DNA from 2 places in the Isoptericola sp. NPDC060185 genome. Region 1 is predicted to be linked to the other one. Evidence: predicted binding sites of a transcription regulator. Region 1 holds the regulator's gene; the other holds the start of a gene.
What was found. The regulator HspR, encoded in region 1, represses chaperone genes until heat shock. The targets are predictions, from matches to a motif close to AAGTTGAGTCNNNNNGACTCAACTT.
Positions count from the first base shown of each region.

Region 1 (10,907 bases):
GGCGGCGCGGGTGTGACGGGCGCCGCGTCCCCGAGGGCCGCCCGAACCGCCTGTCGACGGCCCCGCCGGGGGACACTGGGGAGGAGAAGTCAGTCGAGACGAGGAGTTTGACGTGCCCCAGGGAACAGTCCGATGGTTCGACGCCGACCGAGGGTTCGGTTTCATCGACCTCGGGAACGACGAGGAGGACCTGTTCGTGCACGCCTCCGAGATCGTCGGCGGGGACGGGCCGAAGCAGCTCCGCGAGGGGCAGGCCGTCGAGTTCGAGGTCGGCGAGGGCGACCGCGGCCCCCAGGCGCGGCGCGTCCGCGTCACGGGCGACCGGGCCGCCGACGCACCCCTGGGCGTGCTCGGCACCGTGAGCTGGTACGAGCCGGCCAAGGGGTACGGCTTCGTCACGCCCGAGGACGGTGGCCAGGAGATCTTCCTGCACAGCTCGGCCATCGTGGGCGGCGGCGTGGTGTCGGAGGGGCAGCGCGTGGCGTTCCTCGTCGTCGAGGGGGAGAAGGGGCCGCAGGCGGACCACCTGCTGCCGCTCGCGTCGGAGTCCGCTCGGGCGGCCTCGGACGGCGCGGACGGCACCGTGTCCTGGTTCGACGACACCAAGGGCTTCGGGTTCATCGCCCCGGACGCGGGCGGCGGCGACCTCTTCGTCCACGTCAACGCGCTCGGCCCGGGGCTGACCTCGCTGCCCGAGGGCGCGCGGGTGACCTACGACGTCGTCGACGGCGACAAGGGGCCGAACGCCCGCGACGTGCGGCTCGTGCGCGGCTCCGGCGTGCGCGGGGCCGACCGCGGCCGCTCGGACCACGGCCGGGACCGCGGTCGCGCGGATCACGGTCGGGACCACGGCCGCTCGGACCGGGGGCGCTCGGGCCGCCCGGCCGGCGGGCCGGTGCGCGGCGGCGAGGGCACCGTCGCGCGCTACGACGCGGACCGCGGGTTCGGCTTCATCACGCCCGACGCCGGGGGCGAGGACCTGTTCGTGCACGTGTCGGTCGTGCGCGACGTCGAGTTCCTCGAGGAGGGCGACCGGGTCCGCTTCAAGGTGCGCCAGAGCGACCGGGGCCCTCAGGCCGACGGCGTCGAGCTCGTCTGACCCTGCGACTGCCCCTCAGCCCCCGCTGTTCGCTCACGGCGAACAGCGGGGGCTGCCTGCGGGAATATCGACGCCCTGAGCAAGGTTGAGCCATGCAGACTCAACTTTGGCGCCTGCGGTTTGCGAGGCGGGGACGCCGAGATTTACGTTGAGTGCAGTTGACTCAACCTCGGGCGCAGAGGCGCCCGGACGTACGCATGGAGGCAGCACACATGGCTCGAGCAGTCGGTATCGACCTGGGTACCACCAACTCGGTGGTCGCCGTCCTGGAGGGCGGCGAGCCCACCGTCATCGCGAACGCGGAGGGGTCGCGCACGACGCCGTCCGTCGTCGCGTTCTCCAAGACCGGCGAGGTCCTCGTCGGTGAGGTGGCCAAGCGCCAGGCGGTCACCAACGTCGACCGCACCATCTCGTCGGTCAAGCGCCACATGGGCACCGACTGGTCGGTCGAGATCGACGACAAGAAGTACACCGCGCAGGAGATCTCCGCGCGTGTGCTCGGCAAGCTCAAGCGCGACGCCGAGGAGTACCTGGGCGAGCCCGTCACCGACGCGGTCATCACCGTCCCGGCGTACTTCAACGACGCCGAGCGCCAGGCGACCAAGGACGCCGGCCAGATCGCGGGCCTCAACGTGACGCGCATCGTCAACGAGCCCACCGCGGCGGCCCTCGCCTACGGCCTGGAGAAGGGCAAGGAGGACGAGCTCATCCTGGTCTTCGACCTGGGCGGCGGCACCTTCGACGTCTCGCTCCTCGAGGTCGGCAAGGACGAGGACGACTTCTCCACCATCCAGGTGCGCGCCACGTCCGGCGACAACCGCCTCGGCGGCGACGACTGGGACCAGCGCATCGTGGACCACCTCATCAAGCAGGTGAAGAACAGCGCGGGCGTCGACCTGTCGAAGGACAAGATCGCCCTGCAGCGTCTGCGCGAGGCGGCCGAGCAGGCCAAGAAGGAGCTCTCGTCCGCGACGAGCACCACCATCTCGATGCAGTACCTGTCGATGAGCGAGAACGGCCCCGTCCACCTGGACGAGAAGCTCACGCGCGCCCAGTTCCAGCAGATGACGCAGGACCTCATCGACCGCACCAAGGCGCCGTTCCACGCGGTGATCCGCGACGCGGGCATCTCCGTGTCCGACATCGACCACGTCGTGCTCGTGGGTGGCTCCACCCGCATGCCCGCCGTGACCGAGGTCGTCAAGGAGCTCACCGGCGGACGCGAGCCCAACAAGGGCGTCAACCCGGACGAGGTCGTCGCCGTGGGCGCGGCCCTGCAGGCCGGCGTCATCGGCGGCGAGCGCAAGGACGTGCTGCTCATCGACGTGACCCCGCTGTCCCTCGGCATCGAGACCAAGGGCGGCGTGATGACCAAGCTCATCGAGCGCAACACGGCCATCCCGACCAAGCGCAGCGAGATCTTCTCGACGGCGGAGGACAACCAGCCGTCCGTCGCGATCCAGGTCTTCCAGGGCGAGCGCGAGTTCACCCGCGACAACAAGCCGCTGGGCACGTTCGAGCTCACCGGCATCGCCCCGGCGCCCCGCGGCGTCCCGCAGATCGAGGTCACCTTCGACATCGACGCGAACGGCATCGTGCACGTGTCCGCCAAGGACCGCGGCACGGGCACCGAGCAGTCGATGAAGATCACCGGCGGGTCGGCCCTCCCCAAGGAGGACATCGACCGCATGGTGAAGGACGCCGAGGAGCACGCGGCCGAGGACAAGAAGCGTCGCGAGGAGGCCGAGACCCGCAACCAGGCCGAGGCCTTCGCGTACTCGATGGAGAAGCAGATCGCGGACAACCGCGACAAGCTCCCCGCCGAGGTCGTCACCGAGGTCGAGGCGGACGTCGCCGCCGTCAAGACCGCCCTGGAGGGCGAGGACGCCGACGCCGTGAAGTCCGCGTACGAGAAGCTCGGCGCCTCCTCGCAGAAGATCGGCCAGGCGCTCTACGCCACGGCCGAGCAGGAGCAGGCCGCGGGTGACACCGCGGCGGCCGAGGACGACGCGGCCGCGGCCGCGGGCGCGACCTCCGCCCCCGACGAGGACGTGGTCGACGCCGAGATCGTCGACGACGAGGACGACAAGAAGTGACGGAGAACCCGCAGGGGACCCCCGAGCCCGAGGGCTCGGGGGACGCCCCCTTCCACTTCACCGACAAGCGCAAGGTCGACCCCGAGTCGGGGGAGGCCCGGGAGTCGGCGGCCGGCGGCGAGGGCGAGAGCACCGACCCGCTCGCGGCACTCGACTTCGAGCCCGAGGGCGAGGCCGCCGAGAGCGCCGAGGTCCTCAAGGCCAAGGCCGAGGCGGCCGAGCACCTGGATGCGCTGCAGCGGGAGCGGGCGTCGTTCACGAACTACCGCAACCGGTCGCTGCGCGACCAGGAGGTGGCGCGCACGCAGGGCACGCAGGACGTGCTGGTCGCGCTGCTGCCGGTGCTCGACGACATCGAGCGCGCCAAGCAGCACGCCGAGCTCACCGGGCCCATGGCGGCCATCGCGGAGAAGCTCGACGCGTCGCTGGCGAAGTTCGGCATCGAGCGGTTCGGCCAGGTGGGGGAGGAGTTCGACCCCACGGTGCACGAGGCGCTCATGCACAACGTCGACCCGGACGTCGCGGCCACGACCGTCAGCCTGGTGGTGGAGCCCGGCTACCGGATCGGCGAGAAGGTGGTCCGCGCCGCCCGTGTGGGCGTCGTCGGCCCCGAGTGACGCCGGGCCGCTGAAGGACACCGTGGTCCGGGTGGGGCATGCCGAGCGTTCGGCGTGGCCCGCCCGGACCCGTTCGACGAGGATGATGAGATCACGAGCATGACCAGGAAGGGGGCGTCGTGACAGGTCAGGACTGGATCGAGAAGGACTTCTACTCCGCTCTCGGCGTCCCCAAGGACGCGGACGACGCGGCCATCAAGAAGGCGTACCGCAAGCTCGCCCGCCAGTACCACCCGGACCAGAACCCGGGGGACGCATCGGCCGAGGCCAAGTTCAAGGAGATCGGCGAGGCGTACGCGGTGCTCTCGGACACCGAGCAGCGCCAGCAGTACGACGCCGTCCGCGCGATGGCGGGCGGCGGGGCGCGGTTCGCCGCGGGCCCCGGCGGCGGCGGCAACGGCTTCGAGGACGTCTTCGGCTCGATGTTCGGCGGCCAGGGCGCACCGAACGCGCGCTACACGCAGTACCCGCAGGGCGGGTCCGGAGGCTTCGAGGACATCCTCAGCTCGATGCTCGGCGGCCAGGGCGGCTTCCGCGCCGCCGGCCGGCAGCGCGCCGGCTTCACCGCGCCGCAGAAGGGCCCGGACGTCGCGGCGGAGACCACGCTGCCGTTCCGCACGGCCGTGGAGGGCGCCACCGTGGAGTTCACGGTGGACGGCCGCAAGGTCAAGACGAAGATCCCGGCAGGCGTGAACGACGGCCGCAAGCTCCGTATCCGCGGCAAGGGCCGGCCGGGCGCGGGCGGCGGCGACGCGGGCGACCTCGTGGTCACCGTGCACGTCGCGCCGCATCCCGTGTTCACGCTCGACGGCGCCAACCTGCGCATGTCCGTGCCCGTGACGTTCGCGGAGGCCGCGCTGGGCACGACCCTCGAGGTGCCGACGCTCGACGGCGGCACGGTGCGGCTGAAGGTCCCGGCGGGCACGCCGTCGGGCCGGGTGCTGCGGGTCAAGGGCCGCGGCGTGAAGACCGCGAAGACGCAGGGCGACCTGCTGGTCACCGTCCAGGTGACGGTGCCGCAGAAGCTCAGCCGCAAGGCGAAGGAGGCGCTCGAGGCGTTCGCCGCCGAGAGCGACCACGAGGACGTCCGCGCCGGCCTCGCGCAACGCGCGGCGGAATGACGAGTGCAGCGCGCGGCGGAATGACGAGTGCAGCGCGCGGCGGAATGACGAGTGCAGCGCGCGGCGGAGCGATGCTCCTCCGCGCGACGGACGCCGAGCGAGGGAGGTAGCGATGGTTGCCGAGGACGCCCCGGTGCTGACCGTGTCGCAGGCGGCCCGGCTGGCGGGGATGCACCCGCAGACGCTGCGGCAGTACGACCGCCTCGGCCTCGTGACGCCGCGCCGCACCGCGGGGCGCGGCCGGCGCTACTCGCAGCGGGACGTCTCCCGGCTGCTGGAGGTCCAGCGGCTCGCGCAGGTCGAGGGGATCAACCTCGCCGGCATCCGGCGCATCCTCGACCTGCAGGAGCACGTGGCGCAGCTCGAGGCCAGGTTGGCCGCGCTCGCGATGCAGCCCGGGGGCCGGGTGTTCACCGCCGGGACCTCGGGCGACGTCGTCGTCGTGCGGCGAGGGCAGCGCGTCCGCCGCGTCGAGCGGTCGGAGCTGGAGGCCGAGGAGGGGGCGCTGGTGCTGTGGCGTCCGCACCGCCGCGGCTGACGACTTTCCGCAACGCAATTCTTCGCTAATTCGCGGGAACCCATTCGTGAGGGCAATGGGTAAGGCATTCCTTATTTGTGCAGACGTGAATTCCCTCTCGCATTCACTGTGCATTTCCGTGCGCGAGGAATATCGTGGTCGAAGGCGGCGAGAGCCGGCGTCGAGCGGCGAGGAGCGCACCATGAGCACGCTGATGGAGATGCCCGAGGTCACCGAGTGCACCGTCGAGGGCTGCGGCTACAACCACGACCACGGCTGCCACGCCGGCGCCGTCACGATCGCCGGGCACTCCGGTGACGCGTCGTGCGCCACGTTCATCCCGCTGAGCGCCAAGGGCGGCCTGGAGAAGGTCGTCGCCCACGTGGGGGCGTGCCAGCGCGGCGACTGCGTGCACAACCACGAGCTCGAGTGCGCCGCCGCCGCGATCCGCGTCGGGCCGGGCCAGGACGACGTGAACCACGCCGACTGCCTCACCTACGCGCAGTCCTGACCGCCCGACCTGTCAGCGGGCGAGCTGCGCCAGCAGCTGCGCGGCGGCGGCGTGCGTCGTCGGCAGGCGCTCCACCCACACGCGGGTGGGGCGCCGCAGCGCGTCCCCGAGCCCCATGAGCGCGGCGTTGCGCTCCACGACGCTGCGCGTGGACTTCGCGAGGTCGGGGACGCCCGTGTCGCGCCGCGCCAGCACGGCGAAGACGCCGTCCGTCAGGGCCGCCATCGGGTGCCCCTCCCCGAAGATCTGCTCCAGGGCGCGGCCCACGGTCGCGGACCGCGCGGCCCGGTCCCACGGGGCGAGCCCGTCCACGGCGACGTCGACGACGACGAGGCAGTGCGTGGCCGGCACGCCGTCCTCGGCGCCCACGGCGGCGCCGTAGGTCTCCCGCAGCCGCTCGGCGAGGTACTCGCGCGTGGGGAGCCCGGTGCCGGGGTCGCGCACGCCCCCGAGGGCCGGTTCGGTGTCGCGCCCGCGGACCCAGCCGACGGCCACCGCGCGGATCGCGTCCGGGTCGGGTTCGCAGCCGGTGGCGCGGTACAGGCACTCGACGTCGTCCAGGGTCTCGCCCAGCCCCACGCCCGCGCGGCCCCGCGCGGAGCCCAGGCGGTGGGCGGCGGCGTGCGGGGAGCGCCGCTCGTCGAACGCCTCGACCAGCGCGTCGACGGCGGGGTGGTACCAGTCGTCGGGGCGCAGCCACACCTCGGCGAGGCTCGTCGCGCGCCAGCGGTCGAGGACGTCCGAGGGAAGCTCGGGCGCGTCCGGCGGCCCGCTCGTGGACCGGTTCATGATGATGGGACCCCCATGAACAGCCATCATGACGCAGTTGTGCGGCATTTTCACCGGGCATGGCATACCGGGTATGCTCTTTCCGCTGCCCGAGGCACGGAATCCTGCGGTTTTCCTGCTCCTTTCTTGAGGAAGTTCACCCGCCGACCAGAGGCTGAACGCACGTAAGGTACGTGAGTCGCGTCGGGCATCCGACGGCGCGCCGAAAGCCAGAGCGAGGGCGGCGATGACGGACGTCTACGTGGGGTCGGACGACTCGGCGCGCAGCGACGCCGAGCTGATCCTCGACGTGCGCGGAGGCGACCTCGAGGCGTTCGGTGCCCTGTACGTGCGGCACGTGCCCGCGGCCCGTGCCGTCGCCCGGCAGTACGTGCGCTCCGCGGCCGACGCGGACGACCTGGTGTCCGAGGCGTTCCACCGCGTGCTCGACGTGCTGCAGCACGGCGGCGGCCCCGACGCCACGTTCCGGGCCTACCTGCTGACGGTCGTGCGACGCCTCGCCGCCGACCTGGCGCGCGGCGTGCGGCGGACCCGGCCCACGGCCGACGACGGCACCTTCGAGGCCGCGCTCGGGCTGGCCGACTCCACCGACGTCCCCACCCTCGAGGGCTTCGAGCGCTCCGTCGTGAAGAACGCCTACCAGGCGCTGCCGGAGCGCTGGCAGGCCGTGCTCTGGTACACGGAGATCGAGGGGCGCACCCCGGCGGAGGTGGCGCCCATCCTCGGGCTGACCCCCAACGGCGTCTCGGCCCTCGCCTACCGCGCCCGCGAGGGGCTGCGGGTCGGCTACCTGCAGGAGCACCTCACGCACGCGCCGACCGACGGGTGCCGCGCGGTGAACCCGCTGCTGGGGGCGTACGTGCGCGGCGGGCTGGCGCGGCGCGAGGTCGCCAAGGTCGACACCCACCTGGAGTCGTGCGGCGAGTGCCGCGCCCTGGTGCTCGAGCTCGGCGACATCGCGCACGGCATGCGCTCCGTCGTCGCGCCGCTGATCGTGGGGCTCGCCGGCCTGGCAGTCGTGGGAGCGCTGCCGATCGGGGGCGCGGTCGGGGGGCTCGTCGGGGCGCTGGGCGGGACCGTCGGCACCGGCGCGGCGGCCGGCACGTCGGTGGGGACGGTCGTGGGCAGCGTCACGGGCTCGACGGTCGGGGCGACGGGGACCGCCGGGGCCGCGGGCATCTCGTCGGGGGCGGCTGCCGCGACGGGCACGACGGCGGCCGCCACGACGGGTGCCGCCACGACGGGTGCTGCTGCGACGGGTGCTGCGGCGACGAGCGCCGCGGGCGGCGCGTCGCTGGCGGGCGTCGCGACCGCGGGGGTGGCGACGGGATCGGCCGCCACCGCGGCGACGGCGGGCACCGCGGCCGCCGCGGGCGCCGTCATGGGCACCGCGAGCGTGGCCGCCGCCGCCAGCGCGGTCGCCGTGGCGACCGTCGGGGTCGTCACCGTGCTCAACGCTCTCGGCAGCAGCCAGGAGCCGCCGGCGGCCGTCCCGACCGCCCCCGTCACCATCCAGGGCCAGCCGTGGGTGCCGCCCGGGGACACCACGGACATCGCCGTCGAGCCCGGCGACGGCGGGACGGGCGCGGACCCCGCCACCGACCCGACGGACCCGACGAACCTGCTCGCAGCCCCCGCCCTGGTGGTCCCGCAGGTCGCGGACCTGACCGTGTCCGCGGCGGGCACGCCGCTCCAGCCGCGCACGACGCAGCCGCTGGTCCTCACCGTCACCAACACGGGGACGGCCGCCGCCGAGGAGACCGTCGTCGAGGTGGCGCTGCCCGCCGGGGTCGACCTGGCCCTCCCGTCGGCGTCCGTCGGGGCGGCGGTCGTCGACGCGATCGCCCCGGACGCGCTCGCGTGCACCCCCACCGACGCCACCGCGCGCGTCGCGCGCTGCACGGTCGGCTCCCTCGCGGCGGGCGAGTCCCGCACCGGCTCGGTGCCCGTACGGGCGGACGCCGGCGGCGCCTACGCGATCGGCGCGTCGGTCTGGGCCACGGGCGTCGCGCCCGAGTCGCTCACGCTGGCGCCCACCACCGTGCTGCCGTACGGCGCCGAGCTCACGGCGTCCACGGGCGACGCCGTGCCCGTCTCGAACCCGGGCGCCGCGTGGGTGCCCGTCGTCGTGCGGAACACCGGCGACCAGCCGGCCGCCGGCTGGTCCGTGGCGCTCACCGTGCCGCCCGGCCTGCGGCCCGCGGCCTCCGACGGCGACCTCACCTGCGTGCCCGGGGCGGGCGGGTCGACGGGCGCCGGCACCACGTGGTCGTGCGTCGCCGCCCCGGACGCCGCCCCCCTGGCGCCGGGCGAGCAGCGGTCGGTGCGGGTGCGCGTCATCGCCGACGGCGCCACCACTCCCGGGTCCCTGTCGGTGACCGCCGCACCGCAGCTGCCCGGTTCCACGCACGCGCTGCCGTCGTCCGCCGCCGTGACCGTCGCCGCCCCGTGGGTCGGCGCCACGGCCGGTGCGCGGTCCGTCGCGGCGCGCTGCCTCGTGACCGGCGGCATCCGCACGGCGAGCTCCGCCGTCGAGGGCACCTACACGAACCTCACGGACCAGACCCTCGCGGTGCGCCTCGACGCGGCGGGCAGCTCCGCCGCCGCGGCGCAGCAGCTCGCGCCGGGGGAGACGGCCACCGTGCAGGTGCCGGACGGGATCCGCGTGCCGTCGGGCACGGCGACGTGGACCGTCTCCACGACGCTCGGCGGGGAGACCTACCGCACCACCGTGGCCGCCGGCCCGCACCAGGCGGCCGACTGCTACGCCCCGCGGTGGGACGTCGACGGCACCGCCGTCGTCACCGACGACGACGGGCGCCTGCAGGTGCGCGGCACGCTGACCAACACCAGCGACGAGCCGATGCGCGTGGGCATGACGGCCGCCGGCGGGAGCGCCGCGGACCAGAAGCGGATCGGGCCGGGGGAGAGCGCGACGTTCGTCGTCCCGACCGACCGGACGTCGCTGGACGCCGGCGCCGCCGAGTTCCAGCTGTACCGCTGGGTGGCGGACAACGACGGCGACGAGCCCGCGCAGGGCGGCATCGTGCCCGCGGTGGCCCCGACCGCCCGCTACGCCGCGGCGGCACTCGCCCCGGCCGTCGGCGGGCCGGCGACGCTGACCGCCGCCGAGTGCCGCTTCGACCCGTCGTCCGACACGTCGTGGCGCACCGTGACCGTCCCCGTGGACAACTCCGCCTCCACGTTCCCGGTGAAGTTCGCCGTGGCCGCGGGCACCGGCGACGGCCGCACCGCGCTGGTCGCCGCCGGGGCGAAGGGCGAGCTGCAGGTGACGGTCCCGTGGAACACGCGCACCGTGGCGGTGACCGCGGACGGCCGCGACCTGGCCGTCGTGGACGTGCCCGCCTTCGAGGGCTGCGCCACCGCGACGTGGCCCGCCTCGACGGTCGACGTGAGCGTTGCGACGCAGTGCGTCGACGACCGGGCGCAGGTGGCCGTGACGGTGCAGAACCGCGGGACGGTCGACTGGACGGCACGGCTCGCCGACGGCGACGGCACGCGCGTCGCGGCCGGCTCGGACGCCACCGTCACGACGCGCGTCGGCGGGCTGCGTGCCGACGCCGGCGAGCTGACGCTGCGGCTGTCGCGGCCGATCGAGGACCGTGAGCCCACGGTCGAGCGGACCGTCTCCTACGACGCCGTGTCGTGCGTCGTGGTCGACCCGCACGCGCAGGTGGAGCAGGGCGACGTGCAGGTCACGAAGGACCGGTGGCGCTCGACGTCGACCCGGCCCGCGACGGTGGTGCTCGACAACTCCGGGTCGTCCGTGCCGCTCGACTTCACCATGACCGGCACGAACGGCGCCGCGGCGCAGGTGACCGTGCCCGCACGGCAGAGCGTGCGCGCCGACGCCGGCACGGTGACCGGCCGCAAGGGCGCCACGTTCACCGTCCGCGCGGGCGACTGGAGCACCGACCTCGTCGTCGACCCGTTCACCGGCACCGCGGGCTGGTGCTCGCCGCGGTACCGCTGGGGCGCGAGCTACGAGGTGGGAGACGTCGCCTCGTGGCGCGGCGCCGACTACCGGTTCGTGGGCGCCGGCAACCAGGGCAACGGGCAGGGTGACGGCAACGGCCATGGTCAGGGGAACGGCCAGGGCAACGGGAACGGGCAGGGCAACGGCCAGGGCCAGGGCC
Region 1 covers NZ_JBHWYY010000004.1:75,104-86,010, reverse strand. Annotated here, with positions in the region: gene ACFWDO_RS02810 (cold-shock protein) at 113-1,099, shown strand; gene dnaK (molecular chaperone DnaK) at 1,312-3,195, shown strand; gene grpE (nucleotide exchange factor GrpE) at 3,192-3,812, shown strand; gene ACFWDO_RS02795 (DnaJ C-terminal domain-containing protein) at 3,932-4,933, shown strand; gene ACFWDO_RS02790 (heat shock protein transcriptional repressor HspR) at 5,046-5,471, shown strand; gene ACFWDO_RS02785 (DUF1540 domain-containing protein) at 5,653-5,961, shown strand; gene ACFWDO_RS02780 (hypothetical protein) at 5,974-6,750, opposite strand; gene ACFWDO_RS02775 (sigma-70 family RNA polymerase sigma factor) at 6,977-10,907, shown strand, end outside.

Region 2 (10,907 bases), on a different contig from region 1:
GTCGTCGAGGGCCGGGTCCACGAGGAACTGCGACCCCAGGTTCGACGTCAGCACCAGGATGACGTTGCGGAAGTCCACCGTGCGGCCCTGGCCGTCGGTGAGCCGTCCGTCGTCGAGCACCTGGAGCAGGATGTCGAAGACCTCGGGGTGCGCCTTCTCCACCTCGTCCAGCAGGACGACGGAGTACGGGCGCCGCCGCACGGCCTCGGTGAGCTGCCCGCCCTCCTCGTAGCCGACGTAGCCGGGAGGGGCGCCGACCAGCCGCGACACCGAGTGCTTCTCGGAGTACTCGGACATGTCGATGCGCACCATGGCGCGCTCGTCGTCGAAGAGGAAGTCCGCGAGCGACTTGGCCAGCTCCGTCTTGCCGACGCCGGTCGGGCCGAGGAACAGGAACGACCCGGTCGGCCGGTCGGGGTCGGCCACGCCCGCCCGCGAGCGCCGCACCGCGTCGGACACGGCGCGTACCGCGGCGGTCTGGCCGATGAGCCGCTCGCCGATGACGTCCTCCATGTGCAGGAGCTTCTCGGACTCACCCTGCAGCAGGCGCCCGGCGGGGATGCCCGTCCACGCGGCGACGACCTCGGCGATCTCGTCGGAGCCCACCTTGTCGGCGATCATCGGCGCCTCGTGCGCGGCGGCCTCGTCGGCCTCCTGCGACGCCTCCGCCCGCTCCGCGTCGGCGAGCTCGCGCTCGACCTGCGGGATCTCCCCGTACAGCAGCCGCGCGGCGGACTCGAGGTCGCCCTCGCGCTGCAGCCGGTCGGACTCGGTGCGCAGCTCGTCGATGCGGGCGCGCAGGTCGCCGACGCGGTTGTGGCCGGCCTTCTCCGACTCCCACCGCGCGGTGAGCGCGGCGAGCCGCTCGCGCGTGTCCGCGAGGTCGGCGCGCAGCCGCTCCAGGCGCTCCGTCGACGCCGCGTCGTCGGACTCCTTGAGCACGACCTCCTCCATCTCGAGGCGCGTGACGGCGCGCTGCAGCTCGTCGATCTCGACGGGCGAGGAGTCCATCTCCATGCGCAGGCGCGACGCCGCCTCGTCGACGAGGTCGATCGCCTTGTCGGGCAGCTGGCGGCCGGTGATGTACCGGTCGGACAGCGCGGCGGCGGCGACGAGCGCAGAGTCCGCGATCGTCACCTTGTGGTGCGCCTCGTACCGCTCCTTGAGCCCGCGCAGGATCGCGACCGTGTCCTCCACGGACGGCTCGCCGACGAACACCTGCTGGAAGCGCCGCTCGAGGGCCGGGTCCTTCTCGATGTGCTCGCGGTACTCGTCGAGGGTCGTGGCGCCGACCAGGCGCAGCTCGCCGCGGGCGAGCATGGGCTTGAGCATGTTGCCCGCGTCCATGGCGCCCTCGCCGCCGGCGCCCGCGCCGACGACGGTGTGCAGCTCGTCGATGAAGGTGACGACCTCGCCGTCCGACGCGGTGATCTCCTCGAGGACGGCCTTGAGCCGCTCCTCGAACTCGCCGCGGTACTTAGCGCCCGCGACCATGCCGGCCAGGTCGAGCGCGACGAGGCGCTTGCCCTGCAGCGACGTGGGGACGTCGCCCGCGACGATGCGCTGGGCCAGGCCCTCGACGACGGCGGTCTTCCCGACGCCGGGCTCGCCGATGAGCACGGGGTTGTTCTTGGTGCGGCGGCTCAGCACCTGCACGACGCGGCGGATCTCCGAGTCCCGACCGATGACCGGGTCGAGCTTGCCGTCGCGGGCGCGCTGCGTGAGGTCGCTGCCGTACTGCTCCAGCGCCTTGTAGGTGCCCTCGGGGTTGGGGCTGGTCACGCGGGACGAGCCGCGGACGGCGGGCAGGGCGGCGCGCAGCGCGTCGGCGGTGGCGCCCGCCTCGGTGAGCGCCTGGGCCGCGGCGGACTGACCGGCGGCGAGAGCGATGAGCAGGTGCTCGGTCGAGACGTACTCGTCGCCGAGCGCCTCGGCCTCCTTGCCCGCGTTCTCGAGCACGGCGCTCATGGCGCGCGACGGCGAGGGCTGGGCGACGGCGCTGCCGCTCACCTGCGGCAGGGCCACCAGGGCGGCACGGGCGCGCTGCCCGATCTGCTGCGCGCCTGCGCCGACGGCGTCGAGCAGGCCGACGGCGACACCGCCCGACTGCTGGAGCAGCGCCTGCAGCAGGTGCACCGGCTCGAGCTGGGGGTTGCCCGCGGCCGACGCCGACTGGACGGCGTCGCCGAGCGCCTGCTGCGACATGGTCGTGAGCTTGATGTCCATGGGACCTCCGGGATGACGAGGGAAAACGTCTTTCTGGGGAACGTCGCCAAAGTTGAGTCTATTCCGCTCAACTTTGCTCGCAAGCCGCTCGGCATGCCCGGTGGCTCACACCCCGGTGCTGCGGGATGCTGGGCCGGTGACCACTCCAGCCCGCGGCCCCGTGCGCCGCCTCCGCACAGCGATCGCGGCCCTGCTCGCCGCCGTCGGCCTCCTCGCCCTCGCCGGCTGCATGAAGGTCGACATGGACATGACGCTCTCGGAGGACGACACCGTCTCCGGCACCATGATCATGGCCGTCTCCAACAGCCTCGCCGAGACGATGGGGATGGAGCCCGGCGAGCTGTGGAAGCAGGCCGGCGGGGAGCTGTCGCAGAACCTGCCCGAGGGCGCGTCCCAGGAGCCGTGGTCCGACGACGACTACACCGGCACCAAGTACACCTTCACGGACGCGCCGATCGACCAGATCTCCGGCGAGGGCGGCGAGGACCTGAGCATCACGCGCGACGGCGACGACTACGTGGTCGACGGCACCCTGGACCTCGCCCAGGGCGCCGACCAGCTCAAGTCGCTGCCGCAGAAGGTGCAGGACGCCTTCGACGTACGCCTCGCGATCACCTTCCCCGGGGCGGTCAGCGACGCCACCGGCGCCATCGACGGCACCACCGTCACCTGGACGCCACAGGTCGGCGAGAAGACCGAGATCCACGCCGTCGGCTCGGCCGAGGCCGACAACGGGTTCCCGTGGTGGATCGTCGGGCTGGTCGTCGGGCTGGTCGTCATCGGGCTCGTCGTGTGGTTCGTCGTGCGGAACAACCGCCGGCCCGCCCCGGTCACCGGGACCGCGACCGGAGACGCCGCGTTCGCCGCGGAGACGACGCCCGGCGCCGTCCCCGCGGCCGGCCCCACGCCGGAGGAGCAGGTCTTCGGCGGCGCGACCACCGAGCCCCCGACCGAGCCCCCGACCGGACCCACGACCGGACCCGTCGCCGAGCCGCTGGAGCCGGAGGCGGCCCCCGAGCCCGCTCCCCCGGCCGGCCCGTCGACCGGACCCGTCGCCGAGCCGCTGGAGCCCGGCCGCCCCGGCGAGGAGGACGCCTACCGCCGGGAGCACGGCGCCGCCGAGCGCGGCACCGCGCCGTCGTCCGGCGAGCCCCGGCCCGACGAGCCCGAGACCGACGAGCCCGGCAGTGACGACCCCGGCACCGACGACCCCGGCACGACTCCGGGGCCGGCGCGCCCGACCGACCCGACGCCGGGTGCCTGACGCACCGTCCGCGCCGGGCCCCGCGGGGGCGTGGCGCGAGGACGTCCTCGGCCCGGAGTTCCAGGAGCGCACCCTCGCGCTGCCCGGCGGTGCGGAGGCGGTCCTGGTCCGCCACGTCCCGTCCACGCCCGACCCGGCCACGCCCGGGGCTCCGCCGGCCCGCACCGCGGTGCTGTACGTGCACGGCTTCGTCGACTACTTCTTCCACCCGCACGTCGCGCGCGCCGTCGCCGCGCGGGGGCACGCGTTCTACGCCGTCGACCTGCGCGGCCACGGGCGGGCGCTCGCCGCGCACGTCGCCGCCGGGCGCGACCCGAACCTCGTGGACGACCTCGCCCTGTACGCCCAGGATCTCGACGCCGCGGCCGCCGCCGTGCGCGCCGCGGGCCACGAGCGGCTGGTGGTGCTCGGGCACTCGACGGGGGGCCTGGTCGCGCCGCTGTGGGCGAACGCCCGCCCCGGCCGGGCGGACGCGCTGGTGCTCAACAGCCCGTGGCTCGAGCTCAACGAGACCTGGCTGATGCGTGGGCCGGCGACCTGGGCGATCGACGTCGTCGGACGGTTCGCGCCGCGGCTGCCGGTGGGCTCCCTCGGCGAGCACTACGGCGCGGCGCTGCACCGCGAGACCGGCGGCGAGTGGGACTACGACCTGGCCTGGAAGCCGCACGCCGGCTTCCCCGTCCGCGCCGGCTGGCTGCGCTCCGTGCGTCGCGCGCACCACCGGGTGGCCCGCGGGCTGGACCTCACGATCCCGGTGCTCGTGCTGGCGTCCGACCGGTCCGGCCCGGCGCGGTCGTGGCACGACGAGCTGGTGACCACGGACTCCGTGCTCGACGTCGTGCACATCCGCGAGCGCGCCGCCGTGTCCGATTCCCGCTAGCCGGACGTCGGGGGCGCGCGTGAGGATGGGGGCATGACGACGACAGCCCGGCCCGAGACCCCGACGCCGGCGGCCCCCACCGCGCAGGACTTCGCGGAGCGGTACCGGGCGATCGCGGCCCGCGACACCCGGTTCGACGGCCAGTTCTTCACGGCCGTGCGGACCACCGGGATCTACTGCCGGCCGTCGTGCCCCGCCCGCACGCCGAAGCCGGAGAACGTCACGTTCTACCTGACGTCGGCGGCGGCGCACGAGGCCGGGTACCGCGCCTGCAAGCGGTGCCTGCCCGAGGCGGCGCCCGGCACGCCGGCATGGGACCTGCGGCACGACCTCGCGGGGCGCGCGATGCGGCTCATCGCCGACGGCGTCGTCGACCGTGAGGGCACGGACGGGCTCGCCGCCCGGCTGGGGTACAGCGCGCGGCACGTGCACCGGATGCTGTCCGCCGAGCTCGGCGCCGGGCCGCTCGCCCTCGCCCGTGCGCAGCGGGCGCAGACCGCGCGCAGCCTGGTGGTCGGGACGGACCTGCCGCTCGCGGACGTCGCGTTCGCCGCCGGCTTCGGCTCGATCCGGCAGTTCAACGACACCGTGGCGGAGGTCTTCGACACGACGCCGAGCGACCTGCGCGCCCGCGCCCGCCGTCGCGCACGTCCCGACCCTGCCTTCCACCAAGCGATCTCCCGCGCCACGGGGCCCGATGCCGCGACAGATCGCTTGCTGGAAGGTGAGCGCGGCTGCGACGTCGCGCGGGTTCGCCTCGACCTCGAGCTGCCCGTCCGCGAGCCGTTCGACGGCCGCGGAGTCGTGGCGTTCCTCGCCGCCCGTGCCGTCGACGGCGTGGAGGTCGCCGACCTGTCCGGCGACGACGTGCGCTACGCCCGCACCCTCGCCCTGCCCCACGGGCCGGGCGCGGCGGAGGTCGTCGCGGGGCCGGGCGTCGGGCCGGGGCGGGTCGCGGTGCGGCTGGAGCTCTCGTCGGCCGCGGACGTCTCCGTGGCGGTGACGCGCCTGCGCCGCCTGCTCGACCTCGACTCGGACCCGGCCGCCGTCGACGCCACGCTCGCCGACGACGCGGCCCTCGCGCCCCTCGTCGCGCGCACCCCCGGGCTGCGCGTGCCGGGCACGGTGGACCCGCACGAGATCGTGGTGCGCGCCATCGTCGGGCAGCAGATCAGCGTCGCCGCCGCGCGCACGCACCTGAGCCGGCTGGCCGCGGGCGCCGGCACGACGTACGACTCGGCCGTGCCCGGCCTCACCCGCCTGTTCCCCACGCCCGCGCAGGTCGCGGCGTCGGCGGCCGACCACCTGCGGCTGCCCGCCCGGTCGCTGGCCACCGTGACGGACTCGGCCCGCGCGCTCGACGACGGCTCCCTGGCCGTGGGTGTGGGCGACGACGGCGACAGCCTGCGCGCCGCGCTCGTCGCCCGCCGCGGCATCGGCCCCTGGACCGCGGCGTACGTCGCGATGCGCGTGCTGCGCGACCCGGACGCCTGGCTCGACGGCGATGTCGCCCTCCTCGCGGGCGCGGCCGCCGCCGGGATCGTCCTGCCCGGCGCGGGTGACGACGCCCCGCGCGCCGCCCGGTCGCGCGCCCTCGCCGTCCGCGCGGAGCGGTGGGCGCCCTGGCGGTCGTACGCCGCCATGCACCTGTGGCGCGCCGCCCTCCCGCCGACCAGGCAGTAGGCACCGTATTCGGCCGCTCTCCGGCCCCTTTCCGACATCAGCTGCCTGTTCGGCACGACCTCACGGAGGAACCATGTCTACGAGCACCACCACGTCCGCCCGCACCACCACGCTGACCACCCCCGACGGGCCGTTCACCGTCGTCGTCGAGCCGGACGGCACGGTGCTGGCGTCCGGCTGGACCACCGACGCCGACGCGCTGATCGGCCTCACCCACCCCGACGTCCGCCCTTCCGAGACGGTCCCCGTGGCCGAGGACGACGCGGCCGTCGCGCCCGCCGTCGCGGCGGTGCGCGCGTACTACGCGGGCGACGTGCACGCGATCGACGACGTCGCCGTGCGCCAGGTTTCCGGGCCCTACCGCGCCCACGCGTGGGACGTGCTGCGCACGGTCGACGCCGGCGACCCGGTCACGTACACCCGCTACGCGGAGCTCTCCGGCCGGCCCGCCGCCGTGCGCGCCGCCGCCGGCGCGTGCGCGATGAACGCGGCCGCCCTGTTCGTGCCGTGCCACCGCGTGCTGCGCACGGACGGCACCCTCGGCGGCTTCCGCTACGGCCTCGACGTCAAGCGGAGCCTGCTGGCCCACGAGGCCCGGCACGCGGGCTGAGCCCGCAGCCCGGGCCCGCGCCGGAGGAGCCGTCACGCCAGCGACGGTTCCTCCGGCGTCGACACGGTGAACACGGCCCCGGCGATGACGGGCACCTGCGTCGCGGCGCGCTCGAGGTCGTCGAGCCGCCGCGCGACGGTCGACTCGGGCTCGTTGCCGGCCAGGTCCACGCTGGCCACGAGGTACAGCGACCGCGGCCCCACGTACTCCATCCGCAGGTACGTCACGCGCTCCACCTGCGGCAGGGTGACGAGGTGCGCCAGCACGGCGGAGCGGGTCTCGGGCCGCGCGGCCTCGCCGACGAGGAACCGGCGGTTGCGGTCCACGAGCACGAGGGACACGACGGCGAGGACGACGCCGACGACGATCGACCCGACGGCGTCCGGCACGGGCGACCCGGTGAGCTGGTGCGCGAGCACCCCCGCGAACGCGACGACCAGGCCGATCAGCGCGGCGGCGTCCTCGGCGAAGACGGCGCGCAGGGTCGGGTCGGACGTGACCAGCACGTGGTGCAGCACGTCGTGCTCCGCCTTCTTCGCCTCGGCGCGCGCCTGCCGGCTGGCCTGCAGGAACGACACGCCCTCGAGCACGAACGCGACGGCGAGGACGACGTAGGCGACGCCGAAGTCGCTCGCGGGCTCCGGGTGCACCAGCTCCTGGATGCCGTGCGTGATGGACACGCCGGCGCCGACGGCGAACAGGCCGATCGCGGCGAACATCGACCAGACGTACGCCTCCCGGCCGAACCCCAGCGGGTGGAGGGGGTCGGCGGGCCGGCGGGACCGCCGGTCGGCCACGAGCAGGAAGATCTCGTTGCCGGTGTCGGCCCAGGAGTGCACGGCCTCTGCCAGCATCGACGCGGACCCGGTGATCACGGCGGCGGCGGTCTTCGCCGCGGCGACGACGGCGTTCGCGAAGAACGCGATGACCACCGTGAGCGTGCTCTCGCCGCCGTGGGCGTCCTGCACGACGCGCGGGCTGACGCCCGGGTGCGGCGGCGCGGCGTCCGGCTCCGGGTCGGCCGGGTGCGAGAGCGCGTCGAACGGGTCGGATGCGCCGGGGTGCGTGAGCGCGTCGGGTGCGGCGGAGGGGTCCGGCTCGGGCGGGGTGTCGGACTCGGCGGGTGCCATGCGCCCGGTCTACCAGCCGAGCGTCAGTCGGGCTCGCCGAACTCGTTGGGCCGCAGGTCCTCCGGGTCGACCTTGCCGGTGCGGAAGCCGGCCCGGCCCACCATGTGTGCCGCGACGGGCGACGTGATGACCTGGAACGCCACGACCAGCACGAGCATCGCGACGGCCGACCAGCTGCGCACCCGCAGCGCGAGCGCCGTGAGCATGAGCATCAGCCCCAGCACCTGCGGCTTGGTCACGGTGTGCATGCGCGCCAGCAGGGACGGGAAGCGGGTCAGGCCCACGCCCGCGGCGAGGGTGAGGAACGCCCCCGCGAGCAGGCACACGACCGCGAGGGAGTCGGCGATCGTCGTCCACAGCCCGGGCTCGACCTGGGTCATCGCGCGCCACCTCCCTCGTCCTCGGCGTCCGGGTCGACGTCGCGCGCGCCGCCCCGCTGCTCGCCGCGGCGCTCACCACGGGGCACGTCGACGTCGCGCGCCTGGGCGGCGACCTCCTCCCGCGAGCGCACGCGGCCCTCGCCCTCCGGCTCTTTCGCGGCGAACCGCGCCATCGTCACCGAGCCGACGAAGCCGACCATGGACAGCGCGACGAGGATGGGGATGGTCTCCGTGCGGCGCGACCAGAACGCCTCGATGGCGATGGCGCCGACGAGCGTGATGGTGAGGGCGTCCAGCGCGACGGCACGGTCGAGCATCGAGGGCCCGCGCTCCACGCGGACCAGCGCGAGCAGCGCGGCGACGGCCACGAGCACGGCCGCCGCGATCACGGCTGCGAGGATCATGCGTCCCCCTCCCCTCGTCCGGGATCGCCGGCCCCCGCGGCCGGGGTCGGGGCGTCGGCATCGGAACCCAGCCCGCACCGGGTCAGGACGGTGCGGCTGGCGAAGGCGCGCAGCACGCGCTCCTCCAGCGCGAGCGTGTCACGACGCACCGTCTCGGGCCCGCCGGCCCCGTCGATGTCGAGCACGTGCAGGTAGACGACGCCCGTGCTGCGCCGCGCCTCGACGACGAGCGACCCCGGCACCAGCGACGACATCACGGCAGTGATCGTGAGGTACGCGTCCTCGGGGTTGCGCAGCCGGACGGCGACGATGGCTCCGTGCGGCGTCGGGCCGGGCTTGATCGCCGTCCACGCGACCTCGAAGGACGCGAGGAACAGGTCGGCCACGAACCGCCCCACGAGGACGGCGGTGGGCCACGGCCGCACGGTGCCCTGCATGGAGATGTTCGGCAGCGGGAACAGCGTGACCACGACGGCCGCGATCAGGGCGCCGGCGATGACGTTGGCCCAGGACAGGTCGCCCCACAGCAGCACCCAGATGAGGGTGAGGAGCGCGAGGGCGTGCCACTGCGAGCCCAGCCGGCGCAGCAGCCCGGGCCGGCGCGGCCGGGGGCTCATCTGCCGCCTCCCTCGCGGCCGCCGTTCCCGGCGACCGACTCGCCCTGGCCGCGGTCGGCGCCGCCGGGGAAGACGGCGTCGACGTACGTGTGGCCGTCCATCGACGCCGTCGCGGCGCGCTCCGCGTACCCGTACAGCGGGCCCGCCGCGACGGTGAGCAGCAGCCCGAACGCGACGAGCGCGCCCGTGGGCAGCACCATCCCGCGCGGCAGCGGCACGTCGGACTCGATCTCCTCCGACGGGGCCTGCCAGAACGCCTTGTTCCACGCCTTGACGACGGCGTAGAGCGTGAGCAGCGACGTCACGACGGACCCCACGACCAGCACCCACGCCAGGCCGGTGTCGACGCGCGCGCCCTCGGTGAGCAGCCCGACCTTGCCGAGGAACCCGGACAGCGGCGGGATGCCGGCCAGGTTGAGCGCGGGCACGAAGAACAGCACGGCCAGCCCGGGCGCGAGCTTGGCGAGGCCGCCGAGCCGGTCGAGCGACGTCGAGCCACCCCGCCACTCCACGAGGCCCACGACGAGGAACAGCGCCGTCTGGACGGAGATGTGGTGCACCACGTAGTAGATGGCCGCGGCCGTGCCCGCCTCGGTGGCGAGCGCGATGCCGAAGATCATGTAGCCGATGTGGCTGACCAGGGTGAACGACAGCAGGCGTTTGACGTCGTTCTGCGCCACGGCGCCCAGGATGCCGATGACCATCGTGAGCAGCGCCAGCACCATGAGCACCTGGTCCACGGTGGGGTTGTCCGGGAACAGCAGCGTCTGCGTGCGCAGGATGGAGTACACGCCCACCTTGGTGAGCAGCCCCGCGAACACGGCGGTGACGGGCGCGGGCGCCGTCGGGTAGGAGTCCGGCAGCCATGCGGACAGCGGGAAGATCGCGGCCTTGATCCCGAAGGCGAGCAGCAGCAGGAGCTGCAGAGCGGTGCGCACGGTCGGGTCGATCTCCGGCAGCCGCTCGGCGAGCTGCGCCATGTTCACCGTGCCGGTAGCGCCGTAGATCAGCGCGATGGCGGTGAGGAACAGCGTGGAGGACACCAGCGTCACGATCATGTAGACCGACCCCGCGCGGATGCGCTCGGCCGTGCCACCGAGGGTGAGCAGCACCGCCGACGACGCGAGCAGGATCTCGAAGCCGACGTACAGGTTGAACAGGTCGCCCGTGAGGAACGCGTTCGCGACGCCCGCCGCCAGGATGAGGAACGTCGGGTGGAAGATCGCGACGGGGATCCGGTCGCCGCGCGTGGTGCCCGGGTCGTCCTCCCCCTCGGGCACGCCCTGCCCCAGGGAGTACAGGAGCACGCACAGCAGCATCACGAACGAGACCGTGAGCATCACGGCCGAGATGCGGTCGGCCACCAGGTCGATCCCGACGGGCACCGCCCAGTTGCCGACCTCGACGACGATGGGGCCGGAGTCGGCCGCGAACAGCAGCCCGAGGGACGCGGCGAGCGCGGCGGACAGGGCCGTGACGCTGATGATGCGCTGCACGCGGGCGTACCGGTGCAGGGCGAGCGTCAGCCCCGCCGCGAAGAGCGGCAGCATGACGGGCAGCGGGACGAGCGTCTCGACGGACCAGGGCATCACGGGCGCTCCTCGTCCTTGTCGTCGACGTCGTCGTGCACGTCCGCCGCTTCCTCGTCGAGGGTCTGGTCGGGCTCGGTGTCGTCGGCGTCCTCGAACGCGGGGGCGTTGAGCGCGGCGTGCC
Region 2 covers NZ_JBHWYY010000032.1:34,657-45,563, reverse strand. Annotated here, with positions in the region: gene clpB (ATP-dependent chaperone ClpB) at 1-2,226, opposite strand, end outside; gene ACFWDO_RS12260 (LppM family (lipo)protein) at 2,363-3,490, shown strand; gene ACFWDO_RS12255 (alpha/beta hydrolase) at 3,483-4,370, shown strand; gene ACFWDO_RS12250 (AlkA N-terminal domain-containing protein) at 4,404-6,053, shown strand; gene ACFWDO_RS12245 (methylated-DNA--[protein]-cysteine S-methyltransferase) at 6,127-6,663, shown strand; gene ACFWDO_RS12240 (cation diffusion facilitator family transporter) at 6,696-7,793, opposite strand; gene mnhG (monovalent cation/H(+) antiporter subunit G) at 7,817-8,173, opposite strand; gene ACFWDO_RS12230 (monovalent cation/H+ antiporter complex subunit F) at 8,170-8,577, opposite strand; gene ACFWDO_RS12225 (Na+/H+ antiporter subunit E) at 8,574-9,194, opposite strand; gene ACFWDO_RS12220 (Na+/H+ antiporter subunit D) at 9,191-10,783, opposite strand; gene ACFWDO_RS12215 (Na(+)/H(+) antiporter subunit C) at 10,783-10,907, opposite strand, start outside.
Region 2: ACFWDO_RS12260 (LppM family (lipo)protein) is a predicted target of HspR. The motif match lies at 2,276-2,300, and genes of this name have one in related genera.